DNA from 2 places in the Nocardioides sp. BE266 genome. Region 1 is predicted to be linked to the other one. Evidence: riboswitches for the same ligand, from Rfam matches in the RefSeq annotation. Region 1 holds a riboswitch; the other holds the start of a gene.
The links. A riboswitch is a leader RNA that binds a small molecule or an ion and turns the genes downstream of it on or off. The one in region 1 is predicted to bind thiamine pyrophosphate.
Positions count from the first base shown of each region.

Region 1 (9,561 bases):
CGACGCCCTCGCCGACCGGCTGGCAGCGCTGGCCGGATCAGGGGTACGCCTCGCGATCGGCGTCGACTCGCTCGCGGGGGCCGAGAAGGCCGCCGCCCTGCTCGCCGGGTCGGGCGTGGAGCTGGTCGTCGAGGTCGACTCGGGCCACCACCGCAGCGGCATCGCGCCGGGCCTGGCCGGCGACGTCGCCCTCGCTGCGGGCGACCTCACTGTGCTCGGCGTCTTCACGTTCCCCGGCCACTCCTACTCCCCCGACGGCCGCGCAGCCGCCGCCCGTGACGAGGCGGTCGCACTGGCGGCCGGCCGCGCGTCCCTCGGGGCCGCCGGCCTCACCGACCTGGTCGTCAGCGGCGGATCCACCCCGTCGCTCGAGCACGCCGATGCCTCCGTGCTGACCGAGCTCCGCCCCGGCGTGTACGTCTTCAACGACGCCCAGCAGTGGGAGCTCGGCTCGGCGGCGCCGGACCAGGTCGCACTCACGGCCGTCGCCACGGTGGTCAGCCACGCCGGCGGCCGCCTCGTCCTGGACGCGGGGTCCAAGGTGCTGGGCGCCGACCGGGCGTCGTACGCCACCGGGTTCGGCCGGCTGCTCGACCACCCGGACGCGCGCATCGTCCAGCTGTCGGAGCACCACGCGGTCGTTGAGCTGCCAGGCACGCTCCCCGCGCTGGGGAGCCGGGTGCTCGTCGTGCCCAACCACTGCTGCACCGCGGCCAACCTCGCCGACGAGCTGTGGCCGACGGACGGCGACGCTCCCTGGCCGGTGACGGCCAGGGGTCGCAACACCTGAGCCATCGTCGTACCCGTCGCGCTCGGCCCTCTCCACGCGGCAGACTGCACCCATGCCGGTCACGCGAGGATTCACCCGCCGCCGCCCCGAGCCGGAGCGCGGCCGCATCCCACCCGGGCAGTACGACACCGGCTCGTCGTGGCCGGTGCTCACCGCGGAGGCGACGCCGCAGCAGCCGGCGGAGTCGTGGACGCTGTCGGTCGACGGCCTCGTCGAGTCGCCCCACAGCTGGACCTGGTCGGAGCTGCACGCCTTCCCCGGGTCGACCTTCTTCGGCGACATCCACTGCGTCACGACGTGGTCCAAGCTCGACATCACGTTCAGCGGGGTGAGCGTCGACGACCTGCTCGACGTCGCCCGGCCGAGCAGCACGGCGTCCTTCGTGATGGCGCACTCGGTCACCGGCTACACGACGAACCTGCCTCTCGCCGACCTCACCGGCGGTCGTGCCTGGATCGTGTGGGACGTCGACGGCAAGCCGCTCCCCCGCCAGCACGGCGGACCGCTCCGCCTCCTCGTGCCGCACCTCTACTTCTGGAAGTCCGCGAAGTGGATCTCGCGCCTCGAGCTGATGGCCGAGGACCGGCCGGGCTTCTGGGAGCAGAACGGCTACCACGACCGCGGCGACCCGTGGCGCGAGCAGCGCTACCAGGGTGACGACTGAGATGGCCCCCGCACCGATGGCGGCATGGAGCGACGGCCGCATCATCGAGAAGGACTGGCCCACCGAGCGCACGGTCCGGCTGCGCCTCCACGTCGACGACAAGCCCCGCCACCTGCCTGGGCAGCACTACCTGGTGCGGCTGCGCGCGCCCGACGACTACACGGCGACACGCTCCTACTCGCTGGCCTCCGACACCGACGACCCGCTCCTCGAGCTGCTCATCGAGCGGCAGCCCGACGGCGAGGTCTCGGAGTTCCTCGCCGACGTCGCCGAGGTCGGGGACGTGCTCGAGCTCCGCGGGCCGATCGGTCGCTGGTTCGTCTGGGACACCCGCACCCCCATCCTGTGCCTCGTGGGCGGCACCGGGGTCGTGCCCGCGGTCGCCATGGCCCGCACCGCGCGCCGGCTCGGGAGCACCGACCTGCTCCGCATCGCCGCGGTCGCGCGCCGGCGCGAGGACCTCCCCTACGCAGCCGAGCTGGAGCGCTTCGGCGCCGCGACGGCGTACACCCGCGCGCAGGCGGGTGACCGTGCGCCCGGGCCGCTCACCGTCGAAGAGGTGACCCCGATGCTCGAGGGGGTCGAGCTCGGCTTCGTGTGCGGGTCGGCCCGCTTCGCGGCGTACGCCGAGGAGCTCCTCGTCGCGTGCGGCATGGATCCCGCGGCGATCCGCGTCGAGCGCTTCGGGCCCACGGGCGGCGAGGAGACGGAATCGGCGTAGCCGCCGGCCTCCTAGCCGGTGCGAGCGGGGAGCGCGCGCTCGACGGCGTCGCCCAGGTCCCGGAGCGAGAACGGCTTGGTCATGAAGGCCGTCGCGCCCGCAGCGAGTGCCTTGGTGCGGGTCTCGCGGTCGGCGTACGCCGTGAGGATCAGGACCGGACGCGACGCGAAGTGCGGCAGGTTCCGCAGCCTCGCGCAGAGCTCGCCGCCGTTCATGTTCGGCATGCTCCAGTCCAGGACGGCCATGTCGAAGGACGACTCCGTCGCGACCGCCAGGGCGGCGACAGGATCGGCCACGCTCGTCACGTCGTGCCCTGCCCGCTGCACGCCGATCGCGATGAGCTCGCGGATGTCGTCGTCGTCATCGACGACCAGCACCGTTGCCACTCCCGAGACCTTCCGTTCCAGAGGTGCCGATCGTGACGCGTCCTACCCCACCTGCCCTCAGGTCATAGGTAATCAGCAAAGTGCCGGACGGCGTGGCGGAATGGCCACATCTCCCCCCACGAAGGGGATGGATCCGGGCGTGGCGTGCGAGGAAGATGGGGAGATGGCCGACACGGTCGTGTGCGGAACCGCCAACATCCTGGTCACTCTCGACAGCCCGGCCGTCGAGACGCGCTTCGAGAAGCTCGTCGACGTCTGCGACGTGCTCGCGCTCCAGGAGTGGCCGCGCGGTCGCAACGACCTCCTTGCCGCCCAGGGGCGGCTCTTCCGCTGGTGGCCAGGAGTCTCACCCCACGACCTGGAGCCGCGCGGCAGGTGGAGCTTCCACCGCGCCCACGCCGGCGGCGGCCCCATCGGCGTGCGCAACAGCCTCCACGAGACCCCGCTCGCGTGCTGGGCCTCGGTGCTCGCGCCCGCCGGGCGCGTCGACAAGGTGCCCGGCCGACGCAGCTTCCTCGGGCCGTCGTGGTGCACCCGGCTGAAGTCGCGTCGCCGCGACGGCTCGGTGGTGATCCGCTACAACCTCCACCTCACGGCCGGCGTGCAGATCGGCCACATGGACTACCGCGGCGACCGGCCCAAGCGGGTGGCCCGGCACCGCGACCGCGAGCGGCCCAGGATCGGCGAGCTCGTCGCCGAGGACCTCGCGCGCGGATTCGACGTCGAGGTCTACGGCGACGACAACTTCCACCACATGCGCATCGGCGGGCTGACGGCCTGGTGGGCGACGGAGCCCGGCGAGAGCACGTTCGGCAACCGGGCGATCGACGGCATCTGGACGACGAGGTCCCCCGACTCGGTGACGTTCCTGCCCGCCCTGGTGCCGGGCGAGCACCGCCACGTCATCGCCCGCTACTCCTGAAGGACGCGGGCCACGTGGCTCGTGTTCGCCGACGGCCCCGGTGCGGCCAGCCCCTCCGGCTCTGCTAGCGTCGCCGACGTCCACACGGGAGTCCGCGGCAGCGGGCTGAGAGGGAGCTGGAGCCGCTCCGACCGTCGCACCTGATCCGGGTCATGCCGGCGAAGGAAGTGATCCACGTGCTGCTGCCGCGCATCTTCTGCCTGGTCTCCTCGACCGACGACCTGTCCGCGCTGTCCGACCTCGCGGAGGTCGGGGTCGACGGCTTCCAGGTCCGTGACAAGGCGGCCACGACGCGCGAGCTCGTCGAGCTCACCCGCGTCGTGCTCGCTGCCGTCCGGCCCTTCGGTGCCACGGTGGTCGTCGACGACCGCGTCGATGTCGCGCTCGCCACCGGCGCCGACGGCGTCCACCTCGGGGCCGAGGACCTGCCGGTCGAGCTCGCCACCACGGTGGCCCCCGAGCTGATCGTCGGTGCCACCTGTCGCGACCGGGCCGCCGTGGAGCGGGCGGCTGCGGCAGGTGCGGCGTACGCCGGGTTCGGCCCGGTGTTCCCCACGTCCAGCAAGGCCGGGCTGCCGCCGGCGCTCGGGGTGCCGGCGATCACCGCGGCGCGCGGCGTGCTGCCACTGGTGGCGATCGGCGGCATCGGCGCCGGCCGGGTCCGTGCCGCACTGGACGCAGGTGCCCACGGCGTGGCGGTCCTGGGCGCGATCTGGCGGGAGCCCGATCCCGTCGCCGCAGCAGAGGAGCTGGTGCAGGAGCTCGGCTGATGCGGGTCCACGTCCGGGGTGGCGGCATCGTCGGCCTCGCCTGCGCAGCAGAGCTGCTCGACCGCGGCCACGACGTCGTGGTCGTCGACCCGACGCCGGGCTGCGGCGCCTCCGCCGTCGCCGCCGGCATGCTCTCGCCGGGTGGCGAGGCGTGGCACGGCGAGCCCGACGTCCACCGGCTCGGGGTGGCGAGCGCGCGGCTGTGGCCGGCGTACGCTGCCCGGCTCGCTGTGCCGCTGCACGCCTGCGGGACCCTGCTGGTCGGGCACGACGCGGGCGACGGGCAGGAGGTCGACCGCCAGGTGCAGGTCCTGGCCGGACTGGGCGTCGCCGTGGACGTGCTCCCGCCAGGTGCCGCGCGCGACCTCGAGCCCGGGCTGGGTCGCACCAGCCGGGCGCTGCTGCTCCACGACGCGGCCGTCGACCCGCGCGCCGTCGTGGCCGCACTCCTCGATCGGCTGGGCGACCGGGTCCGGGCGCGCGAGCCGGACGCCACGCCCGATGCCGTCGTCGTCGCGACCGGTGCACGCCTGCCCCAGCCGTGGACCTCGCTCGTGCGCGGAGTGCGCGGTGAGGTCGTGCGCCTCCGCACGTCGGACGGTCCTCGCCACGTGGTGCGTGGCTGGGTGGCGGGTGAGCCTGTCTACCTCGTGCCCCGTGCCGGTGGTGAGGTCGTCGTCGGGGCCACGGTCGAGGAGCACGACGCCGCGCCGGTGCCGACCGCCGGTGGCGTGCTCCGGCTGCTGCGCGCGGCCCGCGTCCTCCTTCCGGCCCTGGACCGCGCCGAGCTGCTGGCGTGCGAGGCGCGCGACCGGCCGGCGACGCGCGACCACCTGCCCCTCGTCGGTCCCACCCACGACCCGCGCACCTGGCTCGCCGCCGGGCACTTCCGCCACGGCGTGCTCCTCGCCCCGCTGACGGCCCGCATGCTCGCCGACGCCCTCGAGGGGGCAGCCCCCGATCCGGCCGTCGATCCCCGACGGCTCCTACCGACTCCCGATGGAGGTGTGACGTGCGCCTGACCCTCAACGGCGTGCTGCTGGACGCCGATGCCGACACCCTGCACGACCTGGTCGGGCCGCTCCCGAGCGGGCACGCGGTGGCCGTCAACCACGAGGTCGTGCCGCGGGCGGAGCATGCCAGCCGGCTGCTCGTCGACGGGGACGTCGTCGACGTGGTGACGGCGGTGTCCGGCGGATGAGCGAGCTCGTGATCGCCGGCCGCACGCTGTCGTCGCGGCTGTTCCTGGGCACCGGGGGCCTGCCCCGGCCCGACCTGGTCGGCCCGGTCCTGGCTGCCGCAAGCCCGGGGCTGGTGACCGTCAGCGTGCGACGTACGTCGAGCACGTCCGCAGGTGCGCTGCTGCCGCTCCTCCGCGAGCACGGTGCACTCGTGCTCCCGAACACAGCGGGCTGCCTCTCCGCCCGGGACGCCGTCCTCACGGCCGAGCTCGCGCGCGAGGCGCTGGAGACGGACTGGGTGAAGCTCGAGGTGATCGGCGACGAGACGAACCTGCTGCCCGACGCGGTGGAGCTGGTCGAGGCGGCCGCGGCGCTCGTCGCGCGGGGGTTCACGGTGCTGCCCTACACCACCGACGACCCGGTGCTGGCCCGTCGCCTCGCGGACGCCGGCTGCGCTGCTGTGATGCCGCTGGGCTCCCCGATCGGATCGGGACTCGGGATCCTCAACCCGCACGCCATCGAGACGGTCGTCGCGGCCGTCGACGTGCCGGTCGTGCTCGACGCCGGTGTCGGCACCGCCTCCGACGCGGCGCTGGCCATGGAGCTCGGCTGCGATGCCGTCCTGGCCGCCACCGCGGTGACGCGGGCGGCGGACCCGGTCGCGATGGCCGGAGCCCTCCGCCTCGCCGTCGAGGCGGGTGTCGCGGCACGGCGAGCCGGACGGATCCCGCGCCGGGCGGTGGCTCGATCGGCGAGCCCGCTCGACGGGAGGATCGCGTGATCCCGCGGCTGGTGCTGCTGACGGACCGGTCCCAGCTGCGCCTGGGCCGCGGACTGGTGCGCACGGTCCGCGAGTGCGCCGAGGCCGGCCTCGCAGCCGTGGTCGTGCGCGAGCACGACCTCGAGGGTCCCGCCCGCGCCGCACTCGTCCGGGCGCTGGTGGCGGTCCCCGGCCTCACGGTCGTCTCCTCGCGCATCCTCGAGCCCGCCGCGCACGGGCTGCACCTGGCGGCGCACCAGGCGCCGCTCCCCGGCGTGCGATGGGGCCGGTCCTGCCACTCCCGCGCGGACGTCGGCCGTGCCGCCGATGCCGGGGCGTCCTGGGCCACCCTGTCGCCGTACGCCGTCAGCGCCAGCAAGCCCGGGTACGGGCCGGCCCTGCCACCCGAGGCGTACGCCGGCCACCCGGTGCCGGTGCTGGCACTGGGCGGGATCGACGTCGGCAACGCGGCCGACGCAGTCGCCGCTGGTGCCCACGGTGTCGCGGTGATGGGAGCGGTGATGCGCGCAGCCGACCCTGCCGGCGTCGTCGCGGACCTCCTGCGGGAGCTCCGGTGAGGACCCCGCCCGTGGTCCTCGCAGTGGCGGGCACCGACAGCGGCGGCGCGGCCGGGCTGGCCGCGGACCTCGCGACGATCGGGCACCTCGGCTGCCACGGCGCCTGCGCGGTCACCGCCGTGACGGCGCAGGACACCACCGGCGTGCACGCGGTCCACGAGGTGCCCGTCGAGGTCGTCGCGCGCCAGCTCGAAGCGGTGCTCGACGACCTCCCGATCGCGGTCGTGAAGACCGGGATGCTCGGCTCGCCCGAGGTCGCCCGCCTGGTCGCGGACCGCCTCGGGCACCTACCGCTGGTCGTCGACCCGGTGCTGGCCGCGACCAGCGGGGCCGTGCTCGGCGTTGCCGCGGTCGCGCGGGCCTACCGCGACCACCTGCTCCCGGCGGCTGTCGTCGCGACCCCGAACCTCGCCGAGGCGCGTGCCTTGGCCGGCGTCGATCGCGATGCCCCGGACCTGGCAGCCCGGCTCGCCGACCTCGGATGCGCCGTCGTCCTCACCGGAGGACCGGACTGGCGGCCCGACGACGACACCCGCACCTGCACCGACTGGCTGTGCCTGCCCGGTGGCACCGCCGACCCACTCCCCCACCCTGCCGTCGCGACCACCGCCGACCACGGCACCGGCTGCACCTTCGCCAGCGCCCTCGCCGCCGGGATCGCCCACGGTGCGGGGCTCGCCGACGCGGTCCTCGCCGCGTCGGCGTACGTCACCGGCCGCCTCGAGGACAGCCGCTCCTGGACCCTCGGCCGCGGCCGCGGACCGATCTCACACACCAGCCCCGTCCACCCCGTCCACCCCGTCCAGCAGGAGGAAACCGCATGACCCTCGACCACACCGTCCACCCGGCGCACCAGCGCGTCCTCACCGGCCCCCTCGGCGTACCCGTCACCCGCGTCAGCCTGACCAACGGCGAGACCTTCGACCGCTACTGCACCTCAGGCCCGGGCGCCGACCCGGAGACCGGGCTGCCCGCGATCCGCGCGGGCTGGGTCGCGGCTCGCGGCGACACCGAGGAGTACGCCGGCCGGGCCACGGCGCTCGTCGACAACGGCCGTTCCGCCGTGCGCCGCGGATCCGCCCGCGAGGAGTGGCGCGGCGCCGGCCGCGCACCGCGCCGGGCGGTCCCGGGACGCACGGTCACCCAGCTCCACTACGCCCGCCAGGGGATCGTGACGCCCGAGATGGAGTACGTCGCCGCGCGCGAGGGCTGCGACGTCGACCTGGTGCGCAGCGAGGTCGCCGCCGGACGGGCGATCATCCCCGCCAACGTGAACCACCCCGAGTCCGAACCGATGGTCATCGGGCGCCGGTTCCTGGTGAAGATCAACGCCAACATCGGCAACTCGGCCGTCACCAGCAGCATCGCCGAGGAGGTCGACAAGCTCACCTGGGCCACCACGTGGGGCGCCGACACGGTCATGGACCTCTCGACCGGCGAGGACATCCACACCACCCGCGAATGGATCCTGCGCAGCTCGCCGGTGCCGATCGGCACCGTCCCGCTCTACCAGGCCCTGGAGAAGGTCGGCGGCGAGGCCGACAGGCTCACGTGGGAGGTCTTCCGCGACACCGTCGTCGAGCAGTGCGAGCAGGGCGTCGACTACATGACCATCCACGCCGGCGTGCTGCTGCGACACGTGCCGCTCACCGCCGAGCGGGTGACGGGCATCGTGTCCCGCGGCGGCTCGATCATGGCCGGCTGGTGCCTGGCCCACCACGAGGAGAACTTCCTCTACACCCACTTCGACGAGCTCTGCGAGATCTTCGCGGCCTACGACGTCTCCTTCTCGCTCGGCGACGGCCTGCGGCCCGGATCCGTGGCCGACGCCAACGACGCCGCCCAGCTCGCCGAGCTGCGCACCCTCGCCGAGCTCACGACGCGCGCGTGGGAGCACGACGTACAGGTGATGGTGGAGGGGCCCGGCCACGTGCCGCTCGACCTGGTGGAGGAGAACGTCCGGCTCCAGCAGGAGTGGTGCCACGGCGCCCCGTTCTACACGCTCGGCCCGCTCGCCACCGACGTCGCGCCCGGCTACGACCACATCACCAGCGCCATCGGCGCCGCAGCGATCGCGATGCACGGCACGGCGATGCTCTGCTACGTCACGCCCAAGGAGCACCTCGGCCTGCCGAACCGCGACGACGTGAAGACCGGCGTGATCACCTACAAGCTGGCCGCACACGCCGCCGATGTCGCCAAGGGCCACCCGGGCGCCCGCGAGTGGGACGACGCGCTGAGCCGGGCGCGCTTCGAGTTCCGGTGGCACGACCAGTTCGCGCTCTCGCTCGACCCGCACACCGCCGAGTCGTTCCACGACGAGACGCTCCCCGCCGAGGGTGCGAAGACCGCCCACTTCTGCTCGATGTGCGGCCCCAAGTTCTGCTCCATGCGGATCAGCCAGGACGTGCGGGAGCGCTTCGCCGAGAAGTCCGCGGAGTTCCTCTCGCTGGGCGGCACCGTCTACGTCGACGACCCGGGCAGGTCGTGACGTCAGTCGCCGACACCCCGGGCGGCGAGCGCCTCACCCAGCTCGTCGGCACGGCGGAGCGTCCGCACCAGCAGGGGTACGACGAGCGCGCGGGGGCTCGACTCGAGCCCCCGGGCGCGCTGCGCGTCGCGCACCTGGCCGGCCAGCTCGATGACCAGTGGCACGCACCGGATCGCGAGGTTGAGCAGCAGGCCCACCCGGACGGGGTCGATGCCGACCACCCGCAGCGGCCGGCAGATCGCCACGACGACGTCGATGAGGTCGGTGGTGCGGGTGGTCAGCGTGACCAGGTTGGCCA
Region 1 is NZ_JAURTI010000002.1:313,526-323,086, reverse strand. It holds gene J2X46_RS05925 (alanine racemase) at 1-790, shown strand, start outside; gene J2X46_RS05920 (sulfite oxidase-like oxidoreductase) at 843-1,454, shown strand; gene J2X46_RS05915 (FAD-binding oxidoreductase) at 1,456-2,175, shown strand; gene J2X46_RS05910 (response regulator) at 2,187-2,561, opposite strand; gene J2X46_RS05905 (hypothetical protein) at 2,725-3,483, shown strand; TPP riboswitch at 3,558-3,667, shown strand; gene thiE (thiamine phosphate synthase) at 3,636-4,253, shown strand; gene J2X46_RS05895 (FAD-dependent oxidoreductase) at 4,253-5,275, shown strand; gene thiS (sulfur carrier protein ThiS) at 5,266-5,454, shown strand; gene J2X46_RS05885 (thiazole synthase) at 5,451-6,215, shown strand; gene J2X46_RS05880 (thiamine phosphate synthase) at 6,212-6,772, shown strand; gene thiD (bifunctional hydroxymethylpyrimidine kinase/phosphomethylpyrimidine kinase) at 6,784-7,596, shown strand; gene thiC (phosphomethylpyrimidine synthase ThiC) at 7,593-9,263, shown strand; gene J2X46_RS05865 (energy-coupling factor transporter transmembrane protein EcfT) at 9,266-9,561, opposite strand, start outside.

Region 2 (9,561 bases), on a different contig from region 1:
AGCACGACGAGGATGATCCGCTCGCGGTCCCAGTGCGTGCGGATCCGCTCCCGCACGATCTCCGGCATCAGCGCCGGCTTGAGCCGGGACTCCCACAGCGTCCTCGGGAGCATGTCGAGGAGGAACGCCCCGAGCACCAGCAGCGGCAGCCGCAGCCAGGACGGGCCGAGGAACCCTTCCGGGTCGACCAGCGGACGGTCGAGCGTGATCGCGGCCGTCACCGCCAGGGCGCCCATGAGGGCGGCGACTCCGACGAGGAGGGCATAGGCCGGTCGATACACGCAGGTCAGTCTAGGGACGGGTCAAGGACGGGCCGTGATCGGCAGGACCGCGAGACGTGTCACATCGACCCGCAGCGTCACCTCGTCGCCCGGCGCCACCCGGCTGCCGAGCGGGGCGACCGCGTCGAGCGTGCCGATGCCCGCGGCGTCGACCACTAGGCGCACCTGCTCGGGCGTCACGCGGGCCGAGTCGACGCGCGCCTCGATGCCGTCCGACCCGGAGACCACCAGCGCAGAACGGCGCAGTGCGACGGCCGGCGCGGGCGGGAGCCCGGCGACGGCGAGCACGGCCACGGCGGCGTCGTCGCGCACCACTCGCGCGTAGCCCAGGAACAGTGCGGTGTCCTCGTCGACCGGCGCGCGCCAGACCTCGTCGATCGCGCCGTCCTGCACGACGCGCCCTCCGCGCATGACCGCGAGGCGGTCGGCCAGCGCGAAGGCCTCCTCGTGGTCGTGCGTCACCAGCAGCGCCGTCGTCCCGGCCGCGTGCAGGATCGACCGCAGGTCGGTCGCCAGCCGCTCGCGCAACGTCGCGTCGAGTGCCGAGAGCGGCTCGTCGAGCAGGATCAGGCGCGGCTCGACGGCCAGGGCGCGTGCGAGGGCGACCCGCTGCCGCTCACCTCCCGAGAGCGTCCCGGGGAGCCGGTCGTCGTACCCCTCCAGGCCGACCAGCGCGAGCAGCTCGCGCAACCGCGACGCGACCCGCGCGGACGGCACCCGCCGCAGGCGCAGGGCGTACGCGACGTTGCGCGCGACGCTGAGGTGGGCGAAGAGCTGGCCGTCCTGGAACATCAGCGCGAAGCCACGCTTGTGGGTGGGTACGCCGGCGAGGTCGGCGCCGTCCCACGAGATCGACCCGCCCGAGAGCGGCTCGAGCCCGGCGACCGCGCGCAGCAGCGTCGACTTGCCGCAGCCCGAGGGGCCGAGCACCGCGAGCACCTGGCCGGTCTCGAGCTCGAGCGACACGTCGTCGACCGCGACGGTGTCGCCGTAGCGCACGGTGACGTCGGAGAGCTGCAGCACCATCAGAACGCTCCCACACCCGGCACGCGGAGCCGCTCGACGGCGAGCATGACGACAGCGGTGGTGACCGCGAGCACGACGGAGGCGGCGAGAGCCATGCCGTAGTTCATCTCACCGGGGTGCCCGATCAGCCGGAAGATCACGACGGGCAGCGTCGGACTGGTGTCGCGGGCGAGGAACGAGGTCGCCCCGAACTCCCCCAACGACGCGGCGAACGCGAACCCGCTCGCCGCGAGCATCGGCTTCCAGACGACGGGCACGTCGACGGTCAGGAGAGTACGCAGCGGCGAGGCTCCCAGCGACGCGGCGGCCTGGCGCTGCCGGTCGTCGATGCCGCCGAGCACCGGCGTCAGCGTGCGCACGACCAGCGGCAGGGCGACGAGCGCCTGCGCCATCGGCACGAGGAGCGGCGAGTCGCGCAGGTCGAGCGGCGGGTGGTCGAGGGTGATCAGGAAGCCGAAGCCCAGCGTCACCGCGCTGACGCCCAGGGGCAGCATGAAGAACCCGTCGAGGGTCGAGCGGACCCGCCGCTCGGCGACCGAGTGCGAGCGCCGGGTGACGATGGTGGCGACCATGACGCCCAGCAGGAGCGACATCCACGTCGCGTCGACGGCGGTGCGCAGGCTGGTGGCCAGCGCGCTGGTCACCGGCACGAGCAGCACCTGGTCGTCGCCGGGGGTGGTCAGTGCGCGGTAGTTGGCCAGCCCCCACCCGTCGCCGACCGACAGCGAGCCGACCACGAGGGTGAGGATCGGCAGCAGCACCGCGAGCAGCACCAGCGTCGTCGCGACGACCACGGGCACGTCTGCGCGTCGTACGGCGCGGGGCGGGGTGACGGTCCGCTGGGCCGTCGGGTCGGGCACCGCGCGCAGCCGCGCGGCGAGGGCGAGCAGGCCCACCACCACGACGATCTGGAGCACCGACAGCGCTGACGCCGCCCGCAGGTCGAAGATCGTCGTGGTCAGCAGGTAGATCTCGGTCTCGACGGTCGCGTGCCGCACCCCACCGAGGGTCAGCACGATCCCGAACGCCGTCGCGCAGAAGAGGAAGACCACGCTGGCCGCGCCGACGATCGCGGGCCGCAGCGCCGGCAGGGTCACCGTGCGCAGCACCTGCCACGGCGAGGCGCCGAGGGCGGCCGCGGCCTGGCCGGGGCGCGGGTCGAGCGACTCCCACGCGACGCCGACGGTGCGGATGACGACGGCGACGTTGAAGAAGACCAGGCCGCAGATGATGGCGACCGGGGTGCCGTCGAGGCCGAGGAAGCCGAGCGGCCCGCCCTCCCCCAGCAGCTGGCGGAACGCGACGCCGACCACCACGGTCGGCAGCACGAACGGCACCAGCATCGCCGCGCGCACCGCGGCGCGACCGGGCAGCGCCAGCCGGTGCAGGGCGTACGCCGCCGGCAGCCCGAGCACGACGGCGACCAGCGTCGCGACTGCCGAGGACCACACCGTGAACCACGCGACCCGGTGCACCCGTGGCCGCGCCAGCACCTCGAGCACCTCACCGGGCGCGAACCGCCCGTCGACCACGAAGCCCTCGGAGACCATGCCGGTCACCGGCAGGACGAAGAGCACGCCGAGCACCAGCACCGGCCCGGCGGCCAGGAGCAGGAGGGCGGCGATGCGCCTCATGGGAGGGGCCTCACCGCGAGACGACGTCCGTCCAGTCGGTCAGCCACTGCTCGCGGTTGGCCGAGATCTCGGCGGGGTCGACCGTGTAGGGGTCGCTCGGCTGCTGGGCGAACTCCGCCCAGTCCGACGGGATGGTGGCGCCGGGCATGACCGGGAAGACGTACATCGACTCCGGCAGGGCGCTCTGCACCTCGTCGCTCAGGAGCCAGTCGACCAGCGCCTCGGCACCCTTCGGGTTGTCGGCGCCCGCGAGCACACCGGCGTACTCCACCTGGCGGAAGCAGGTGTCGAGCAGCGCCGCGGTCGTGGTCTTGCCGCCGGAGACGGTGAAGGCCGGCGAGGAGTCGTACGACACCACGATCGGGCGGGTGCCGGTGTCGGAGCCGGCGGTGAAGTCGCCGTAGTAGGCGTCCTCCCAGCCGTCGACGACCTTCGCGCCGTTGGCCAGCAGGTCGGTCCAGTAGTCCTTCCAGTCGTCGCCGTACTCCGCCACGGTGGCGAGGAAGAAGGCCATGCCCGGGCTGCTGGTCGAGGCGCCGGGGGTGACGAAGAGGTCGGCGTAGGCCGGGTCGGTGAGGTCGGCGAGCGTCTTCGGCGGCTCGAGGCCCTCCTGGTCGAACCAGGAGCTGTCGACGTTGACGCACACGCTGGCCGAGTCGACCGGGACGAGCTGGTCGCCGCCGTCGGCGAGGGCGTACTCGGCCGGCGGCTCCGTCGTCGGCGTGAAGTCGGCGAAGGCGCCCTCGCCGAGCGGGCGCGAGGCGAAGGTGTTGTCGACGCCGAAGGCGGCGTCGGCGATCGGGTTGTCGGCGGTCAGGCTGAGCTTGGTGGCCAGCGTGCCGGCATCACCGGCGGCGCGGACCTCGAGGGTGTAGCCGGACTCGGCCTCGAACTCCTTCACCAGCTTCTTCGGCAGGTGGAACGACTCGTGCGTGGCCAGCACGACGGTGCCGCCGGGCTCGCCGGCCGAGCCGCTGGGACTGGTCGGTTCGGAGGCGGTCTCGCCCGAGCCGCCGCCGGCGAGGCTGCAGCCTGCGAGCGTCAGCACCCCCGTCGCGGTGATGAGTGCAGCGCGAACACGTCTGTGCATCTGGTGACTCCCTATCGCCGGTGCTAGCCGGATCAGGTTCGGAGGGTCTGCGGCTGGTCCGCACTCTCAGCACGCCTGCACGTGCTCCCCTGTCTGTGTGGTGCAAGCGTACTGGTCGTACGCCGTGGCCGCTCGACCAGCCGTACGCTGCGGGCATGCCGAGCCGCCGCCACGACCTGCTGGCCACCTTGGTCCCGAAGGTCCGCAAGTCGCGCGACCTCGACAACGAGCCCGCCGAGCGTGCGCGGGTCGAGAGGTGGCACGGCACCCTCGACCGTTCGCTGCCGACCCGCGCGACCCCCGGCTTCGCGAGGCGGTGGGACACCGAGGTGGTCGACATCGGGTTCCCCTGCCACGTCCTCACGCCGCGCAGGCGCCGGCCGACCCGCACCCTCTACTACGTCCACGGCGGCGGGTTCATGGCGCCGATCGACGGCTTCCATGTCAGGTACGCCACCCGTCTGGCCGACGCGATCGGCGCGCGGGTCGTGATGCCCGACTATCCGCTCGCCCCCGAGCACACGTGGAAGGACTCCCACGACGCGCTCGTCGACGACGCGGCGCGCTGGGCCGGCGAGGAGGGCGGCATCGTGCTCGCCGGCGACTCCGCCGGCGGCGGCCTGGCCCTGTCGGTCGCCCTGTCCATGCGCGACCGCGGCCTCACCCCCGCCACCCACCTGGTCATGCACGCACCGTGGGCCGACCTCACCACCTCGACGATCGAGGAGACGCGGGCGGCCGACGCGATCGACCCGTGGCTGTTCTTCGGCAAGCTCCAGGCGTACGCCCTGTGGTGGGCGGGCTCGCCCGACGACCTCGGCCGCCCCGAGGTCTCGCCGGCGCTGGCCGACCTCGCCGGACTGCCGCGGGCGATGGTGCTCTACGGCACCCGCGACCTGCTGCACCCGGGCTGCCGCCTGCTCGTACGCCGCGCGGCGGAGGCCGGCTGGGACCTGACCGCGGTCGAGGAGCACGACCTGATCCACGTCTACGGCCTGCTGCCGTTCGTGCCCGAGTCCCGGCGGGCGTTCGCGCAGGTCGTGGGGTTCGCGAGATGAGCACCAACGTGCGCTGCGTCGGCTTCGACGAGCTCGCGCCGCGACTGGCGTACGCCCTGTGGCGGCTGCGCCAGCAGGTCTTCGTCGTCGAGCAGCAGTCGCCCTACCCCGACCTCGACGGCCGCGACCTCGAGGACACGACGCGGCACGTCCTGCTGGTCGAGGACGAGGAGCTGGTCGGCTGCCTGCGCCTCCTCGACGACGGGGAGTGGGCGCGCATCGGACGCGTCGTCGTGGCGCCTACTGCGCGCAGGCGCGGACTTGCGGGCGTCCTGATGGACCGGGCGATGGCGGAGTGCGGCGACCGCGAGGTGCGGCTGGACGCCCAGACCGGGCTGACGGGGTTCTACCGCGGCTACGGCTTCGAGGTGACGGGACCGGAGTTCGACGAGGACGGCGTCATGCACGTGCCGATGCGCCGCGCCGGGAGTCGGCCACCAGCATGAGCACCGGGCCGAGGACCTCTTCGGTCACCAGCCGCGAGTCGCGGGACACACCGCCGATGACGGTGGGCGCCACCCACCAGCCGCCGCGGTCGAGCGCGTGCCCGCCGGCGGCGATGTCGGCACCCTCGGACTGCGCCAGCGCGACGTAGCGCAGCACGCGGTCGCGGGCGACCGGCGAGCGGAGCGGCCCGCACACGGTGGCGGGGTCGAGCGGGTCGCCGACGGCGACCGCGGCCATGGCCTCCTTGGCGGCCTCCCGGGCCTCCATGAAGCGGAAGGCCGGGACGACCACGCTCGTCGGGATGCGGCACGCCTGGCCGGCGTTGGTCGCCACCGTCACCGCGGCCCGGGCGACGACCTCCGCGAGGTCGCGGTTGTCGCGCGCGCGGATCATCTGGGGAGCGCCGGTGTCGACCCGGACCCGCTTGCGGGCGTGGGTGGCGGCGTCCTTCACGCGCTCGGCGACGATCGCGGAGCCGGTGAACGACACGTCGTCCACGCGCCGGTCGGTCGTGAGCCCGATCGCCACGTCGACGTCGCGGGTGGCCACCACGTTGAGCACCCCGCGCGGCAGGAAGTCCAGCCCGATGCGACCGATCTCGATCGCGGCCCGCGCCGCCTCGGGGGCCGGCTTGAGGACGACCGCCCCACCGGCGACCAGCGTGCGGCCGATCTCGTCGAGGGCGACGGCGATCGGCGACGTCGCCGGCGTGATCACGGCGGTGACCTTCGGGTTGGCCCGGCCGGGACCGGTGCGCAGCGCGGCCACGGGGGCGTCGACGTAGGTCTCGCGCAGGGCGATCGGCACGCCCGTCTCGGTGGCGAGCAGCTCGGCGAGACGGTCGGACTCCGCGACCAGCGCCTCCTGGAAGCCGAGCAGTGCTTTGACCCGCATCGCACCGTCGGTGCTCCAGCCCGTCGCGTGCACGGCCCGCCAGGCGGCCTCGACCGCGTCGTCGGCGTCGGCCGGACCGGCGTCGGGGAGGTCCCAGAGCGGCTCACCGGTGGCGGGGCTGCGGACAGGACGGGTCCACCCCTCGCGCGCAGCCCGCTCCCTGCCGTCGATCGGCAGGCCCACGGGGCCGACGTGCGTGCTCATGGGGAACACCTCACCACGAAGCACCACCCGCCGACCAAAAACGCCTCCACCCGTGGACTGGTCCGGACCGGGTCGGTGACCGCCTAGGGTCGCGGCATGGCTCGCGACGACCTCGGTGCCGAGGTGCCCCTGGCCGGACCCGCGGTCCGGGTGGTCTCGCTGGTGCCCTCGCTGACCGAGGCGATCGTCGCGACCGCACCCTCGGTCCTGGTCGGCGCCACCGACTGGTGCACCCACCCGGCCGACCTCGCCGTGCCGCGCGTGCGCGGGACCAAGAACCCCGACCTGGCTGCGATCCGGGCCCTGTCCCCCGACCTCGTGGTCGCCAACATGGAGGAGAACCGGGAGCTCGACGTACGCCGCCTCCGCGACGCCGGCGTCGCCGTGTGGGTCACCCGGATCGAGACCGTCGAGCAGTCCCTCACCTCGATGTCGCGGCTCTTCGCCGAGGCCCTCGGGCTCACGGACCCGCCGTGGCTGGAGGCTGCCCGCGCGCTGTGGTCGTCGCCGACGGCGCCACGGCTGCGGGTTGCGGTGCCGATCTGGCGCGACCCCTGGATGGTGGTCGGGTCCGGGACCTACACCGACGACCTGCTCGCCCGGGCCGGGCTGGTCAACGTGCTCGCCGACCAGGAGGGGCGCTATCCGACCGTCACTCCCGACGACATCGACCGCGCCGGCGCGGACGTCGTACTGCTGCCGGACGAGCCGTACGTCTTCACCGCCGACGACGGGCCCGAGGCCCTCACGACCCCGACGCGACTGGTCTCGGGGCGGCTGCTCACCTGGTACGGCCCCGCGATGGTCGAGGCGCACGCGCTGCTGACTACCCTCCAGCCATGACGCGCGACCCGATCTCCGAGGCCCACCGCCAGTGGGTGGCGCACGGCTGGGCAGACGCCGCCGACGGCATGGCGATGGTGACCTCGGTGGTGCGCGCCCAGCAGCTGCTGATGGAGCGGATCGACGCGGTGCTGCGCCCCCGCGGGCTGACCTTCGCCCGCTACGAGGTGCTGCGACTGCTGTCGTTCGCGCGCGAGGCGGCGATGCCGATGTCGCGGCTCGGCTCGCTGCTCCAGGTCCACCCGACCAGCGTCACCAGCGCGGTGGACCGCCTCGTCGCGCAGGGGTACGTCGAGCGCGAGCGCGGCGACGAGGACAAGCGGGTCGTGCTGGCCGTGCTCACCGCCGCCGGGCGCGACGCCGTCGAGGGGGCCACCTCCGCGCTCAACCGGGAGGTCTTCGAGACCCCCGGCCTGCCGGAGGGCGACGTACGCGCCCTCACCGATCGGCTCACGGCCCTGCGGACGGGCCTCGGCGACTCGTTCTGACCGCCGGGCGCGGGCTTCGCACCCGGACCTCCCGCTTTGTAGCCGATGCATTCGCTACTAAGCGGGAGGATCCCCGGATATCCGGGGATCCTCATCCGCCTCGGCTGGTAACTCGCGGGTAATTAGTTGGATGTCCTACTATCTTTCCATGGCTGACCTGCACACCCCGAAGAACCCGATCCGCCTCGTCACCGCCTCGAGCCTCTTCGACGGCCACGACGCGTCGATCAACATCATGCGGCGGATCTTCATGAGCCAGGGCTGCGAGGTCATCCACCTCGGCCACAACCGGTCCGTGCAGGAGGTCGTCGACGCGGCGCTGGAGGAGGACGTGCAGGGCGTCGCCGTGTCGTCCTACCAGGGCGGGCACGTGGAGTACTTCGAGTACCTCGTCGAGTCACTGCGTGCAGCCGGTGCCGGCCACGTGAAGGTCGTCGGCGGCGGTGGCGGCGTCATCGTGCCGTCCGAGATCACCCGGCTCCGTGAGTCGGGCGTCACCATCTTCTCCCCCGAGGACGGCCAGAAGATGGGCCTCGTCGGGATGATCAACTCCGTGGTCGAGGCCTGCGACATCGACCTCTGGTCCGACCAGGCGGTCACCGTCGAGCAGGTGCTGAGCGGCGACCGGTTCGCCGTCGCGCGCGCGATCACCGGCGCCGAGGAGGGTCGCCTCGACGAGGCGATGCTCGCCGAGATCCGTACGGCGGCAGCCCGCCGCGTCGTGCCCGTGCTCGGCATCACCGGCACCGGCGGCTCCGGCAAGTCATCGCTGACCGACGAGGTCGTGCGCCGCTTCCGCACCGACCAGCAGGACAAGCTCCGCATCGCCGTGATCGCGGTCGACCCGACGCGGCGCAAGGGCGGCGGCGCGCTGCTCGGCGACCGGATCCGCGCCAACTCCCTCGACGGCGACCGCGTCTTCTTCCGCTCGCTCGCCACCCGCGGCGCCCACGAGGTGCCCGACCACCTCGCCGACGTGATCGACGTGATGAAGGCCGCCGGCCACGACCTGGTGATCGTCGAGACGCCCGGCATCGGCCAGGGCGACGCCGGCATCGTGCCGCTGGTCGACCACTCGCTCTACGTGATGACGCCGGAGTTCGGCGCCGCCTCGCAGCTGGAGAAGATCGACATGCTCGACTTCGCCGACAGCGTCGCGATCAACAAGTTCGAGCGCCGCGGCGCCAAGGACGCGTTGCGCGACGTCGGCCGCCAGCTGGTCCGCAACCGCGGGGCCTTCGGCAAGCAGCCCGACGACATGCCGGTCTTCGGCACCAGCGCCGCGACGTTCAACGACGACGGCGTGACCGCGCTCTACCAGCACCTGCGCGACGAGCTCGCGACCGCCGGGCTCGAGGTCCACGACGGCACGCTCCCCCACGTCGACGTACGTCACTCGTCGGGCATCCGGCAGGTCGTGCCGGCCGACCGGGTGCGCTACCTGTCCGAGATCACCGAGACGGTGCGGGGCTACCACGCGCAGACCGAGACGCTCGTCGCGGCGTCCCAGCGGCTCCAGCGGATCGAGGCCGTGGCCGCCGAGCTGGGTCTCGATACACCCGGCTCGTCCCTCGCCGGGCACTCGACCACCGATGG
Region 2 is NZ_JAURTI010000006.1:224,445-234,005, reverse strand. It holds gene J2X46_RS19105 (phosphatase PAP2 family protein) at 1-281, opposite strand, end outside; gene J2X46_RS19100 (ABC transporter ATP-binding protein) at 303-1,307, opposite strand; gene J2X46_RS19095 (iron ABC transporter permease) at 1,307-2,941, opposite strand; gene J2X46_RS19090 (thiamine ABC transporter substrate-binding protein) at 2,952-4,031, opposite strand; TPP riboswitch at 4,023-4,132, opposite strand; gene J2X46_RS19085 (alpha/beta hydrolase fold domain-containing protein) at 4,187-5,089, shown strand; gene J2X46_RS19080 (GNAT family N-acetyltransferase) at 5,086-5,535, shown strand; gene J2X46_RS19075 (aldehyde dehydrogenase family protein) at 5,489-6,634, opposite strand; gene J2X46_RS19070 (helical backbone metal receptor) at 6,731-7,477, shown strand; gene J2X46_RS19065 (MarR family transcriptional regulator) at 7,474-7,965, shown strand; gene icmF (fused isobutyryl-CoA mutase/GTPase IcmF) at 8,114-9,561, shown strand, end outside.
Region 2: another riboswitch for thiamine pyrophosphate. It lies ahead of J2X46_RS19090 (thiamine ABC transporter substrate-binding protein); the one in region 1 lies ahead of thiE (thiamine phosphate synthase).